Tardiphaga sp. vice304: one gene and its partner. The protein of the gene in region 2 binds, or shares a complex with, the protein of the main gene of each other region. Links are inferred from orthologs where the notes say so. Each region holds a gene or a part of one and is shown on either strand. Other genes may lie near its edges.

Region 1 (7,189 bases), 1.6 Mb from region 2 along the record:
ACGCCAGCTCTATTTGCACCCTAGCGTATGCAACGCACAGCGGGCTTTACGCCGCGGTTGCCGAATACTCACGCCAGCCCTTGGCGCGCAACTCGCAGGCTGGGCACTGGCCGCAGCCGTAACCCCAGTCGTGCAGGGCGCCCCGCTCGCCGAGATAGCAGGTGTGGGAATGCTCACGGATCAGGTCAACGAGGCCCTGCCCGCCAAGTTCATCGGCCAGCGCCCAGGTCGCCGCCTTGTCGCGCCACATCAGCGGCGTGTGCAGATGGAATTGCCGGTCCATGCCGAGGTTGAGCGCCTGCTGCAGCGCGCGGATGGTGTCGTCGCGGCAGTCGGGATAGCCGGAATAGTCGGTCTCGCACATGCCGCCGATGATGTGCGTGATGCCGCGGCGATAGGCCAGCGCCGCCGCAAAGGTCAGAAAGACGAGGTTACGGCCGGGCACGAAGGTGTTGGGCAGGCCGCCTGCCCCCATCTCGATCGCGACGTCGCGCGTCAGCGCGGTGTCGGAGATCACGCTCAGCGTCGGGATATCCAGCGTGTGGCTGTCGCCGAGCTTGGCCGCCCAATCGGGATCAAGCGCGCGCAGGCCGTCAAGCAGCTTTTCGCGGCTGTCGAGTTCGATCAGATGGCGCTGGCCATAGCTGAAACCCAGCATCTCGACGCGGGCAAAGCGCGCCAGCGCCCAGGCCAGGCAGGTGGCGGAATCCTGGCCGCCGGAGAACAGCACCAGGGCGGTTTGGTCGGGGAATGTGTCGGTCATGGCGAACTTGTAGCCCGGATGGAGCGAAGCGCAATCCGGTCCACGATGACTTTTACTTCTGCCTGCGGCATACCGGACGGGTCTTCCCCCAGCTTCGGTGCCTCATGACCCCTTCCCGCGATATTGCCGGCCTGATCGACATCATGGCGCGGCTGCGCACCCCCGTCACCGGTTGCCCGTGGGACCTCGAACAGAACTTTGCCAGCATTGCGCCGTACACCATCGAGGAAGCCTATGAGGTCGCCGACGCCATAGCGAGGCACGATCTTGGCGATCTCTGCGAAGGGCTCGGCGACCTGCTATTGCAGGTGGTGTTTCATGCCCGCATGGCCGAGGAGCAGAATGCGTTTGCGTTCGGTGACGTCGTCGAGGCGATCACGCGAAAAATGATCCGGCGGCATCCGCATGTGTTTGCCGACAAGGACGGCAAGCTCACGCCGGCGGAGGTGAAAGGCGCGTGGGCGCGGATCAAGGCCGAGGAGAAGGCGGAACGCGCGGCGCGGCAGCCAGCGGGCAAGGCTGCGCCCTCCTCCTTGCTCGCCTCGATCAAGGCCGGGCAGCCGTCGCTGACCCAGGCGATGGCGTTGCAGCGGAAAGCGTCCAGCGTCGGCTTCGACTGGAACGACCCGCGTGCGGTGCTGGCAAAGATCCGCGAAGAGGCCGACGAGATCGAGGCCGCGCTCGATCGTGGCGATGCGCAAGAAGTCGCGGCCGAGACCGGCGACCTGATGTTCGCGCTGGTCAATCTCGCGCGCCATGTCGGCGCCGATCCCGATCTCGCACTGCGCGGCACAAATGTGAAATTCGAGCGCCGCTTCGGCTATATCGAACAGGCGCTGGCGGCGCAGGGCCGCACGCTGCAGGATGCGTCGCTGCAAGAGATGGATGCGTTGTGGGACGAGGCGAAAAAGACCGAGGCTGTCGTCCCGGCCGGGTGAGCGAGACTAGATTGCAACTACACTTCAGCTAATTTTGTGTAGCGCGAGGCCAGTGGTCTCCCTCCCCCTTGCGGGGAGGGTCGGCCGAACGAGCGATGATGCGATAGCATCATCGAGAGTGGAGGCCGGGGTGGGGGTTGCCACGGGCGACGGCGCTTGTGGCACCCCCACCCGACCCGGCTTCTCTTCGTTGCGCCGGGCTACCCTCCCCGCAAGGGGGGAGGGAAAAGAAAGAGCCGCCACCGCTCGCACTGTTGCGAGCAAACTTTACTACGATCAAAAGCAAGCCGTGCTTACGCCGTCGCGTCATCCACCGGATGCAGCACGGCGCCGAACTTGTTCATGACGATGTCACGCTTGGTCTCGTCGACCCGCACAACCATGTCGAACTGGCCTTCGTGCAGCTCCTTCACCAGTACTTCGGCGTTGCGATGCAGCCAGCTTACGCCGGCGCCGTCGGAAGCATCGACCGACAGGTCGAGCGTGATGCGCGTCGCGGCCAGTCGGGTCTCGATCGCCGCCAGCAATTCATCAACGCCCTCGCCGGTTTCCGCCGAGACCAGGAAGCACGGCTTCTCCGGCGGACGGCGGGCGGCGATGTTGGCGATGTTCTCGCGCTGATCGGCATCGAAGCGGTCGATCTTGTTCCAGACTTCCAGGATACGTTCGCTGGCGTCGGTGTCGATGCCGAGTTGCCGCAGCACCTTGTCGACGTCGCTCTGCTGCGCGTCCGCATCCTCATGCGCGATGTCGCGGACATGCAGGATGATATCGGCTTCCAGCACCTCTTCCAGCGTGGCACGGAATGCGGCCACGAGTTGCGTCGGCAGGTTGGAGATGAAGCCGACCGTGTCCGACAGCATCGCCTTGCCGCCATGCGGCAGCGTCAACGCGCGCAGCGTCGGGTCCAGCGTCGCGAACAGCATATCCTCGGCGGTGACGTCGGCATGCGTCAGACGGTTGAATAGCGTCGACTTGCCGGCATTGGTGTAGCCGACCAGCGCCACCACCCGATATGGCACGCGTTGCCGCCCGGCACGGTGCAGCCGGCGCGTCGCCTGAACCTTCTTGATCTCGTTCTCGATGCGCGTGATGCGATCGCCGATCAGGCGACGATCGGCCTCGATCTGGGTCTCGCCGGGGCCGCCCATGAAGCCGAAGCCGCCGCGCTGGCGCTCCAGATGGGTCCAGGACCGCACCAGACGGCTGCGCTGGTAATTGAGATGGGCGAGTTCGACCTGCAGCGTGCCCTCCTTCGTCTTGGCGCGGCGGCCGAAGATTTCCAGAATGAGGCCGGTGCGGTCGAGCACCTTGGTGTTCCATTCCTTCTCGAGGTTGCGCTGCTGGATCGGCGACAGAGCGCAATCCATTACCACCAGCTCGATGTCGTGGCCGGTTATCAGGCCGAGAATTTCCTCGACCTTGCCCTTGCCGAGATAGGTCGCGGGGCGGATCTGGCCGAGCGGCGCCGCCACGGCTTCGGCGATGGTCAGGCCGATGGCACGGGCGAGGCCAGTGGCTTCCTCGAGCCGCGCTTCGGAATCGCGGACATGGCTGTCCGCCTGCGTATCGGCATTGCCGCGCCGTTCCCGCAGATAGGGACCGATGACAACCACCCGTCCCGTCGATTCACCCGGCGCCGGCCGTGGTCGGTCGGCAGCCCCATCGAAGCTTTTATGTTCCAATTAAATCAATCTCACGTTGGTGCATCTTCGCCGCCTTCGAACAACTGAATCGGTGCACCCGGCATGATGGTCGAAATCGCGTGCTTGTAGACAAGCTGCGAATGGCCATCGCGACGGAGCAGCAGACAGAAATTGTCGAACCATGTGACGATCCCCTGAAGCTTCACTCCGTTCACCAGAAAGATCGTCAAAGGCGTTTTTGTTTTGCGAACGTGATTGAGGAACGTGTCTTGTAGGTTTTGTGCGCGGTCGGCCGCCATTGTTTTTATCCCGCAGTCTGATTGCATCTTTTATTTTTAAACCAGGCCCGCCCTCTACGGGGCATCTCCTCGCTGCCGTGCTTTCCCCTGAGATCCCCCTCCGGGCACACGACGAAATGATTAGATGGCAGGCGCGCTTTTTAGGCAAGTCAGAACAGTTGGCGCCGGCCCAAAACCCGGTCAATTCTCAGGAAATGGCCGCAAACTTATGGAATTCCTCACGCAACCGCTTGGCAATACCGCCCGGCTTGCCGTCGCCGATGGCGTGGCCGTCGATGTTGACGACGGGCATGACGATCTGGGAAGCCGAGGACACGAAAGCCTCGGTTGCGTGATACGCCTCGTCCGGCGTGAAATTGCGCTCTTCCAGCGTTAGTTGCATCGCTGCCAGCACGTCGATCAGCACCGCGCGGGTGATGCCGGCGAGAATGCCGGAGGTAGCCGTGCGGGTCACGACCTTGCCGTCTTTGGTCACGATCCAAGCATTGCACGAGGCGCCCTCGGTGACGAATCCGTTGCCGTCGACGTACCAGGCCTCATAGGCGCCCTTGTCGCGCGCTTCCTGGCGCGCCAGCACGTTGGGCAACAGGCCCACGGTCTTGATATCGACCCGCGGCCAGCGATTCTCGGCGGTGGTGATGACCTTCACGCCGCGCTCGGCCTGGGCCTGGTTCCTGGCGAAATTCAGCGACTTGGCGGTGACGACCAAGCTGGGCTTCACTTCGGGCGCCGGAAAGCCGTGGTCGCGATGCGCGACGCCGCGCGATATCTGCAGATAGACGATGCCGTAGCGGATGCGGTTGCGGCGGACCACCTCCTGCATCACGACCTTGAGCGAGGCCAGCGGCATCGCTTCGGCGATCCGCAATTCGCGCAATGAGCGCTGCATCCGCGCCATGTGTCGAGGGAAATCGACCATCTTGCCGCCGACGATCTCGCAGACCTCGTAGATGCCGTCGGCGAACTGGTAGCCGCGGTCCTCGACGTTGACGGCGGCGTCGCGCAGAGGGGTGTAATGACCGTTCACATAGGCAATGCGCGACATGGGACTTCCCGTTGATGGCTGGTGCGATGGTGGGATGCGATGGTGGGAGTGGTGTTTAACCGACGCCGAGGGCCTTGAGCTTGCGGTGCAGCGCCGAGCGCTCCATGCCGACGAATTCGGCAGTGCGTGAGATGTTACCCGAGAACCTCGAGATCTGCGCGATCAGATAATCGCGCTCGAACACTTCGCGGGCTTCGCGCAGCGGCAGGCCCATGATGTGCTCGCCATTATTGCTGGTCGGCATCGACGGCACCATCGAGCCGACATCCTGCGGCAGCATGTCGGCGGTGATGATCACCTCCGGGCCGCCGCCGGCGAGAATCATGACACGCTCGACGTTATTGCGGAGCTGGCGGACATTGCCGGGCCAGACGTGCGATTGCAGCACGGCCATCGCGTCCTGACCGATCTGGCGCTTGGGTAGACCCGTGGCGACCGAGATCTGCTCCATGAAATATTCGATCAGATCCGGAATATCCTCGCGGTGCTCGGACAAAGGCGGCACCCGGATCGGGACCACGGACAGCCGATGATAGAGGTCCTCGCGGAAACGACCCTCCGCGATCTCTTCCTCGAGATTACGCGCGGTCGAGGAAATGATGCGGACGTCGACATGCACCTTGGTGGTGCCCCCTGCCCGCGTGAAGGTCTGATCGACAAGGACGCGAAGAATCTTGTTCTGGGTCTCGCGCGGCAGATCGCCGATTTCGTCGAGGAACAGCGTGCCGCCATGGGCCTCTTCGAGCGCGCCGGCCTTGCGCGCCTGTTCGCCGTTCGACTGCTCGATGCCAAACAGTTCGAGCTCCATCCGCTCCGGCGTGATCGCCGCCGCATTGATGACGACGAACGGGCCTTCGGAACGCTGGGAGGCGTTGTGCAGCGTGCGCGCGGCCAGTTCCTTGCCGGCGCCGGAGGGGCCGACGATCAGGATGCGGCTGTTGGCCTTGGCGGCGCGATCGATGGTCTGGCGCAACTGGTTCATCGCGGCGGAACGGCCGGTCAGCGAGCTCGCCACCGGCGCCAGTTGCTTCAGCTCCTTGACCTCACGCTTCAGCCTGGAGGTTTCCAGCGCGCGGTTGGCGACCAGGATCAGCCGGTCGGCCTTGAACGGTTTTTCGATGAAGTCATAGGCGCCGCGCTTGATCGCCGCGACCGCGGTCTCGATGTTGCCGTGGCCGGAGATCATCACGACCGGCAATTCGGAGTGGTCGCGCTTGATCTGCTCAAGCAGTTGCAGCCCGTCGAGCTTGCTGCCCTGCAGCCAGATGTCGAGGAATACCATATTGGGCCGGCGATTGGAGATTTCGCCGAGCGCCGAATCGCTGTCGCGCGCCGTGCGCGTGGAGAATCCCTCGTCGTCGAGAATGCCCGCGACAAGGTCGCGGATGTCGGCTTCGTCATCGACGATCAGAATGTCATTGGCCATGATTCAAGCTCTGTCTGTCAGCTGCCGGAGACGGTTTCGGGTGTTGGTTTGTTCGCTGGCGGCGCTTCAGGTTCGGTGGCTTCGGCGTCCGGCTTTTGCCCCGAAATCGCAAACCGCAATCGCATCCAGGCGCCGCGGGCGCCCGGACGAATGTTCGAGGCGTCGTTGAGTTCGATTCGGCCGCCGTGATCTTCCAGCACCCGACCCACGATTGCCAGCCCGAGGCCGGTGCCCTTCTCGCGGGTCGTGACATAGGGCTCCAGCAGCCGCGAGCGGCTGACGGTCGGCAGGCCGATGCCATTGTCGATCACGTCAATCACGATGTCTTCGTTCTCCCTGAAAGCGATGACCTCAATGCGACCCTTTCCGAGCGTTTCCGCGGGCACCACCTCGATCGCCTCGGTGGCGTTCTTGATGATGTTGGTCAGCGCCTGCGAGATCAGCCGGCGGTCGAATCGCGCCCGCATCGGCTCGTCCCGGATTTCGGTCTCAATCTCGACGTCGGGATGGCCGACGCGCATCAGGAACACGACCTGGCGCACGGTGTCGGCGACGTCCTCGCCCTCGATCACCGGCTTCGGCATCCGCGCAAACTTCGAGAATTCATCGACCATGCGCCGGATGTCGTCGACCTGGCGGATGATGGTGTCGGTGCATTGCTCGAAGATCGCCTTGTCGGCGATAATCACCTTGCCGAATTTGCGCTTGATGCGCTCGGCCGAGAGCTGGATCGGCGTCAGCGGGTTCTTGATCTCGTGCGCGATGCGGCGGGCGACGTCGGCCCAGGCCGAGGTGCGCTGCGCGGACACCAGTTCGGTGATGTCGTCCAGCGTGATGATGTAGCTGTCGCGCGACTGGCTGGTCTGTTCGGCGCTGATCCGCACCGACAACACGCGTTCCTGGCTGTCGCGGGTAATCGTGATCTGGCCCTGCACCAGCCGCTGCGAGCCCTCGCGCGCATTTTGCATCATCTCGTCGAGCTCGGGCACCACCTCCGACAGCGAATGGCCGAGCGTCTCGGACTCCGAATGGCCGATCAGCTTTTCGGCGGAGCGGTTGAGAATGCCGACCC
Region 2 (7,375 bases):
GTGCATGAAGCCGAAATAGGTCATCACCGCGCCGGCCAGGGCGAAGGCTGAGGCATGGACGAATTTGCGCTCGATGACGAACACCGCGATCGCGCCGAGCACCAAGCCGGTCAGGATCGAGCCGCCGCCCATCACTTCGAGGCCATGATACAGCACGCCGTTCTGCGCCATCTTGGCGACGAAGTCTGGCGCGTGCTGGGCGCCGAAATTCATGCCCGCAGCCCCGAGCGCGCCGGACAGCAGCACCGTGGCCCAGGCCGCCAGATGCGGCGTCAGCGACAGCGCGATGGCCGGGGCGTGTTCGCGCGGCGTGGTCTCGAACGCCTGCGCGCAGATCAGCATGCCGATGTACAACAGGATCGGCGAGATCGCGACCACCGGCACGATCGCCAGCATCAGCGAGATGATGCCGAACCATGACAGCACCACCACCATGATGCCGGTCGCCGCCGAATAGCCGATCCGGCCGCCCATCGCCTTCCAGCCGGGATGGCCGATATAGACCGCGTTGATGAACGGGTTGCCCATCAGGCAGCCGATCAGCGACACCACGCCGTCTGCGGTCAGCACGCGCGTGGTCGGATAGGTGTCGCCGGCGGCTTCCGCGGACTCCACATTGTCCATCGCCTCGACCAGATCGTAGATGCCGTAGGGAATTGCGGTGACCAGGATGATGCCGAGGAACTGGAAGCCGGAGAACACGTGATCGAATGCCGGCAGCGGGATCGAGAAGCCGAAATTGCTGAAGGCCGCGGCGACGCCGGCGGCGCTGACGCCGCCGATGCCGAAGCCCAGCAGGGTCGATCCCCATGCGATCGCCATGCCGACGCCGATCGCGACCAGCCCGGCCGGAATGTTCTTCGGATATTTATAGCCGCCGAACCAGCTCAGCATGATGATGGCGAAGCACGTCAGGCCGATCACCGGCGTCATGAACATTTCCAGCGCCGGGCGCATCGCGATGAAGGTGATGGAGACGCCGGCCAGCGTGCCGAGCAGCGCGGCGCGCGGAGTCACCTTGCGGATCCACGGGGCGATGAAGCCGCCGATCATCAGGATGAAGCTCTGGAAGAACACCCAGACGAGGCCCGCCTCCCAGCCCTTGATCGGATCGCCCGTCGTGAGCGAGATTGGCAGCATGATCACGAAGGTGACGATGAACATATGCGGCACGCTGATGCCGGACGGCAGCGCGCAGACGTCCGAGCGGCCGGTCTTTTGCGACAGCTTGTAGGCAAGATACGCGTAGTAGAAGGTCGAGAGACACATCATCAGGCCGAGCGCCGGCAGGATGCGGCCGAATACGATCGAGTCCGGCATCTTCAGCACGAAACGCAACAATCCGGTGAGCACCAGCATGTTGACGAGGATGTTGGTGCCGAAACCGAAAAATGCATTCCAGTCGCCCGGTGCCCACAACACTGGCTTGAAGTCGGATTTTCCGGCAGTCCCCGTGATCGTGCTCATCAAAATGCTCCCCTGTCAGCTGTGTGAAATCTCCAGAACGTTCTGCTCGTCCATCGCTTGCAGCACCGCAGCGGAGTCACTGACCCAGCCAAAAATGCCGCCCTGGGCTTTGATCATCTTCAGGCCCATCTCATGAAATTCCGGGAAGTAGGAGGCGCAGCCATCGGCCAGCACGATGCAACGATAGCCGCGGTCGTTGGCCTCGCGCACGGTGGTGTTGACGCAGACCTCGGTGGTGACGCCGCACACCAGCAGCGTGTCGATGTCGCGACCGGTGAGGTCGGCACCGAGCGTGGTGGCGTAGAACGCGCCCTTGCCGGGTTTGTCGATCACGATCTCGCCTTCGACCGGATACAGCGCCGGGATGATGTCGTGGCCGGCTTCGCCACGGATCAGGATGCGGCCCATCGGCCCGGGATCGCCGATTCGCAACGATGGTGCGCCGCGCTCGATCTTCGCCTTTGGCGCGTCGGACAGATCGGGCAGGTGGCCCTCGCGGGTGTGCACGACCATCAGGCCGATCGCGCGCGCGGCCTTGAGCACCGCAGCGATCGGTTCAATGGCACGGGTCAGTTGCGAGACATCGTTGCCAAGCGTCTCGCCGAAGCCGTCGGGCTCAATGAAGTCGCGCTGCATGTCGATGATGAGGAGCGCAGTGGTTCCCCAGTCGACCGCGATCGGGCCGGGCTCGGCGTTCAGCGTCACTACCAGCGAGGGGTTTTCCATGGCCGATCCGGTTCGCGAGCGATGGGTGTCTCGGGAACGGCGAAGCAAACGTCGTGCCATTGTATACAATGAGTGCAGCGGCGATGACGTGGCTTATATGGCGTGGTTTTTGGCTTTGAAATGCCTCATTTTCTAGTTGATGTAAGGTCGCGTTTGCCAATGAGGGGCGGCTGTGCGCAGCAAAACGCCCAGCAAAAATGCCGGGCGTGGTGATATTTTAATCTTCTTTGATGCACGCCCCAAAAATAGGCTGGCACATGCGGCCTCGAACTACTGGCCGTGGTTGACCAGCACCTGATTGCAGGCGGGGGAAATATTCGGACGGTTCTGCTGCAGGCAGCTCAGAATGACAAGGTCACCCTGATCGAGAACCCGGGGGCAGAACTTCTTGACGTCAGGCGCGCAGGCTTTCTGTTCCGCTTCGGTGCCGCTCTGCTGGGCAGAGGCACCGCTGAGAAGAAGAGCTAAGGTAAAGGCAGTGGCAGTGATGGTTTTGAACATGGTGATCCCCGGTTTCGTAAACTCAAGCGATTCGGCGAACAGTTGTTCCCGCCAACTGCCAAAGATCGCAAGTCAAAACTTCTCTGCCACGAGCGGGCGCTCGCGGCGGAGGTATCAATGGCAGATCATCGTGACTTGACGCTGGGTTCGCGGCTCCACAGCCGTAGCTTGCCAAGCTCTTTGATGAAGCCGTCGATATCGGCGGGGCTGGCGAGTTCGATGAAACCTTCATCCATCGAGTCGGCGAGCCCTGCCTTGGCGAACAGCGGAACGGCGGCATCGACGTAGCCGATGAACTTGCAATGCGCGAAGGCGTCGGCGACGAAGTCCCGGGCGGTGGACTCCATCAGCAGGTCGTCGATGCCCTTGGCGCCGGGCAATAGCGCCACGGCGTCGTACAGTACCGATGGGCCGCCATCGATCATCTGGTCGGCTTCGATGAGTGTGCCGTCGCTGGCGTCGGCACCTCCGACCTTGGGCGCGATGATCTCGAAGGTGGCGCCGGCCTTGAAGACCGCCGCCTGAAGCGCCGCCAAAAGCTTGGCGTCGGTCCCGTCGGTGACGACGATGCCGAGCTTGCGGCCCTCGAACCGCCCGGGCCCCTTCATGACGATGCTGAGCGCCGCGGACTCCGAGAGATCCTGCCGGGTCGGCTGTGCGGCATCGGCGGGCTCGGGCATCTCCTTGATCCCGAGCATCGAGGCGACCTTGCTGGCGAGGCCTTCCTCGATATTCAGGAGATGCGACACCATCCGTTCGCGGATCACAGGCGTCTTGACCTTGCTGAGTTCGAAGGTCAGCGCAGCCGCGATATGGTGCTGCTCGCCCTTGGTCTGGCTGAGGAAAAACTGCCGCGCCTGGCTGTAGTGGTCGGAGAAGCTCTCCGGACGCAGCCGGGTCTTCGGGCCGTGCTCGATCGCGGCAAAGGACCTGAAGCCGCGCTCTGGCGACTGTCGGGGACCGGCGCCGAAGGAATTCGGCTGATAGTTCACGTGGCCCTTCGGATTATGCATCGCGCCGTGGCCGTCCTGCTGGAAGTGCGCGAACGGGCATTTCGGCGCGTTGATCGGGATATGCGTGAAGTTCGGTCCGCCGAGACGCTTCAACTGCGTGTCCAGGTAGGAGAAGTTGCGGCCCTGCAGCAGCGGATCGTTGGAGAAGTCGATGCCGGGCGGCACGTTCTGCGTCATGAACGCGACCTGCTCGGTCTCGGCGAAGAAATTATCCGGCATGCGGTCGAGCACTAGACGCCCGATCGGGATCGGCTTGAGGATTTCTTCCGGGATCAACTTGGTCGGATCGAGCACGTCGAAGTCGAACTGGTCGGCGAATTCTTGGTTGAACAGCTGCACCTGCAACTCCCATTCCGGAAAACTGCCGGACTGGATCGCGTTCCACAGGTCGCGGCGGTGGAAATCGGGATCGGCGCCGTTGATCTTGACGGCTTCGTTCCACAGCACCGACTGCAGGCCGAGCTTCGGCTTCCAGTGGAACTTCACGAAGGTGGATTCGTCCTTGGCATTGACGAAGCGGAAGGTGTGGACGCCGAACCCTTCCATGAAGCGCAGTGAGCGCGGCAGCGTCCGGTCTGACATCTGCCACATGACCATGTGCATGCTCTCCGGGGTCAGCGAGATGAAGTCCCAGAAATTGTCATGCGCCGACTGCGCCTGGGGAAACGCCGAGTCCGGCTCTTCCTTGACGGCGTGGATCAGGTCGGGAAATTTGATCGCGTCCTGGATGAAGAACACCGGGATGTTGTTGCCGAACAGATCCCAGTTGCCTTCCTTGCTGTAGATCTTGACCGCGAAGCCGCGCACGTCGCGCGCCAGATCCGCCGAGCCCTTGCTGCCGGCGACGGTGGAGAACCGCACAAAGGCCGGAGTGCGCTCGCCGGCGCGCTGGAACAGATCGGCGCGGGTGTATTTTGCCAGCGACTCGTAAGTTTCGAAGAAGCCGTGCGCGCCGTAGCCGCGGGCATGGACCACGCGCTCGGGAATGCGCTCGTGGTCGAAATGGAACATCTTCTCGCGAAAATGGAAGTCCTCGATCAGTGCAGGGCCTCTGGCGCCGATCTTCAGCGTGTTCTGGTCATCGAGCACCGGTCCGCCGTTGGCGGTGGTGAGGATCGGCGTATCGCCCTCGGCAATCTGGTGCAGTTCGCCGCCGGCGCCCCGGACGAGTTGCTGGTCGTGAATTGTGACGGTCGCCGGTTTTGTGCCGGACCGGGTGGTGGATTTTGCCATGTGGGGTTCCCGCTGAAGATGGAGTGCCCATCCAATGCGGAAGGTGTGATTGTGTTCCGGTGGACGATGCCCGCCAAAAGCGCCCGCCGAAATCTGCCGGCGCCTGAGTTGGGGAGACTTCCGACCAGGTTTTCTTTTTTGGACCCTGCGCCATTGACGGCGTCCTTATGCACATCGAACGGCCTGCTCAAGACGCTCGATCTGCTTGTCGGTCCCGTCGGTATGAATTTTGAGGCCGGCCGCTGCAGCCCATGCTGCAACAGGTCGGTCATGGTCTGAATATCCTTGCTGAAAAACCCCGTCCTTTGCTTCACTAACAGCCGGTAGTCGCCTGCATGACGGCAACTACCGGTCCGGGTTCTGTGATTTTTCCCGGGCCGGGTCCGTGTTCTGCTATTAGGAAGCAAGGCGTTCGCGGCGGCGAGTTACGGTCGGGGAGGGCATTGCATGTCGGTTCGCGCGGTGATCCCGGCCCTGATCGGCACTATGCTGCTGCTCACGGCGCCCGGCCGTGCCGACGAGATCGATACCGAGCATTTGTTCGGCTTCATGATCGGCAGCGATGTCGGCCGGGTCGGCGAACGTGAGTACGAAAGCCGGACGACGGGCCGGCTGTCGCGCCGAGGCGGAGGCTATCGCGCGATCGGTCAAGAATTCGAGCTGGAATTCGTGCCGGCGAAGGACATGCGCGTCGAACTTGGTACTTCGATGGCGGCGCACGATATCGAGGGCGTCACCGGATTGGCTGATCGTCGCCAGTCCGGCTGGCAGGGTCTGTCGATCGACCTGCGCTACCGGTTTCTCAATCGCGAGCATCACCCGTTCGGCCTGACGCTCAGAGTCGAAGCCGGCACCAGCCGGATCGATAACGGGAGCGGGCTGCCGGCGCGGTCCACCGGCGGCGACATCACGCTGGCGCTGGATCGCGAATGGATTCCGAACTTCCTGGTGGCCGCCATCAACCTCACCTATCAGCCGGAATGGAGCCGGCTCTCCTTCGGTGGGACCGAACGCGAAGCCACGATCGGTATTGCGGGTGCGATGATGGCACAGCTGCGCCCGGGCTTCTACCTTGGTGGCGAGGCGCGTTACTTGCGTACCTATGAAGGGTTCGGCCTGCAGGAATTTTCAGGCGATGCCCTTTTTATCGGACCGTCGGCCTATCTGCAACTTTCGCCGCGCGCCTGGCTTGCCGCAGCATGGAGCGTGCAAGCATGGGGGCGTGACAGCCGCCCAGGCAGTTCGCTCAATCTCGAAGGCTTCGAGCGGCATCAGGCGCGGCTTATCTATGGTATCGGCTTCTGACCGGCAATTTCGCTGCTGGTATCATCAGCCGCCACGCTTGCTAGCATGAAACTTCGCGACTCGGTGGCCGTTTCTGGCTGTGCTATCCTGTTGCGAAGCAAGGAGCCTGGCATGAGCCCGATTGAGCTGATTGTAACCGTCTGCGCGGTGTTGTCGCCGAGCACCTGTGAGGAAACCCACTTGACCTTCAATTCGACGATCTCGCGACAGCAATGCACGATGGGGGCGATGCCCTATATCGCGCGATGGGTCGGTGAGCACCCGAAATGGAAGGCGGTGAAGTGGCGCTGCGAATTTCCACACAGCCGGGCCGACATCGGCGCAAGCCGCGCCGGCTAGGGATGACGTGTTGTGTGCCTTGCGCTCCGTGCCGGCCAAGGGCACGCCGCCTGGCGCGGTTCCGACAGCGGCTCGACGCAGGCTTTGCGTCCGATGCGGTGCCATCGATCCCTGCAATGCAGCACGTTTGACGGATTTTCAGCCGGCTGATTTGCTGGCACTCTCGGACGCTCAGCGTTGGGAGGACCGGAGTGAAAGCGATGTGCAGGATCGGGAGACTACTCGGCGGATTGATGCTGGCCTGCACCGCGCCTGCCGCGGCGGCCGGGTTGAACGATTACCCGACCGCCATCCGCTCCGATTATGTGTTCGCCTGCATGAAGGCCAATGGCGAGAACCGGCAGTCGCTCGAGCAGTGTTCCTGCTCGATCGACGTGGTGGCGTCGCTATTGCCGTATGACCGTTACGTCACCGCCGAGACGGTGCTCAGCATGGCGCAGGTGCAGGGCAATCTCGGCGGTCAGTTCCGCTCCGCGCCGCAGTCCAACGCGGCGCTGACCGACCTCAGGCGCGCCCAGGCCGAAGCCGAGGTACGGTGCTTCTGACCGGAATTCGGGCGGCCTGAACTATATCCCCGACCCCTCGGCCTTCCACTCGCCCGCGAACAGGTGCCCTTCGGTATCCCGTGCCTCGACGCGGTAGCGTTTGGCGTCGCCCGGCAGGTGGGTGAAACGGAGGTTGGGATCTTCCGAGATCGAGATCCCGCCCTGCAGCGACAGCAGCAGGCGGTCGTCCTGCCAGATCTTGATGTCGTTGACGAAGAACGCCGGCACGTAGTGCCGCGTCACCTG

What was found.
Region 1: the proteins of FNL56_RS08535 (region 2) and hfq are in contact, whole or in part, in a crystal structure (PDB 3VU3), measured with the Escherichia coli proteins. The link is inferred for Tardiphaga sp. vice304 from one-to-one orthologs.

Annotation. Positions count from the first base shown.
Region 1 is NZ_CP041402.1:3,409,417-3,416,605, forward strand. What follows is about bases 2,023-4,743. They hold hfq (RNA chaperone Hfq), read right to left. Parts: upstream 3,647-4,743; coding sequence 3,398-3,646; downstream 2,023-3,397. Other genes in these bases: hflX (GTPase HflX), read right to left, coding at 2,023-3,386; FNL56_RS16160 (D-amino-acid transaminase), read right to left, coding at 3,834-4,691. Outside these bases: 7-cyano-7-deazaguanine synthase QueC, read right to left, coding at 47-763; mazG (nucleoside triphosphate pyrophosphohydrolase), read left to right, coding at 868-1,701; more of hflX, read right to left, coding at 1,995-2,022; nitrogen assimilation response regulator NtrX, read right to left, coding at 4,747-6,117; FNL56_RS16170 (sensor histidine kinase NtrY-like), read right to left, coding at 6,135-7,189. UniProt on the Escherichia coli protein: RNA chaperone that binds small regulatory RNA (sRNAs) and mRNAs to facilitate mRNA translational regulation in response to envelope stress, environmental stress and changes in metabolite concentrations.
Region 2 is NZ_CP041402.1:1,796,528-1,803,902, forward strand. Bases 2,381-5,287 are described here. They hold FNL56_RS08535 (catalase), read right to left. Parts: upstream 4,941-5,287; coding sequence 2,820-4,940; downstream 2,381-2,819. Other genes in these bases: FNL56_RS08530 (cysteine rich repeat-containing protein), read right to left, coding at 2,464-2,694. Outside these bases: FNL56_RS08520 (regulator), read right to left, coding at 1-1,467; FNL56_RS08525 (cysteine hydrolase family protein), read right to left, coding at 1,483-2,193; FNL56_RS08540 (hypothetical protein), read left to right, coding at 5,403-6,245; FNL56_RS08545 (hypothetical protein), read left to right, coding at 6,357-6,584; FNL56_RS08550 (hypothetical protein), read left to right, coding at 6,785-7,129; FNL56_RS08555 (quinoprotein dehydrogenase-associated SoxYZ-like carrier), read right to left, coding at 7,151-7,375.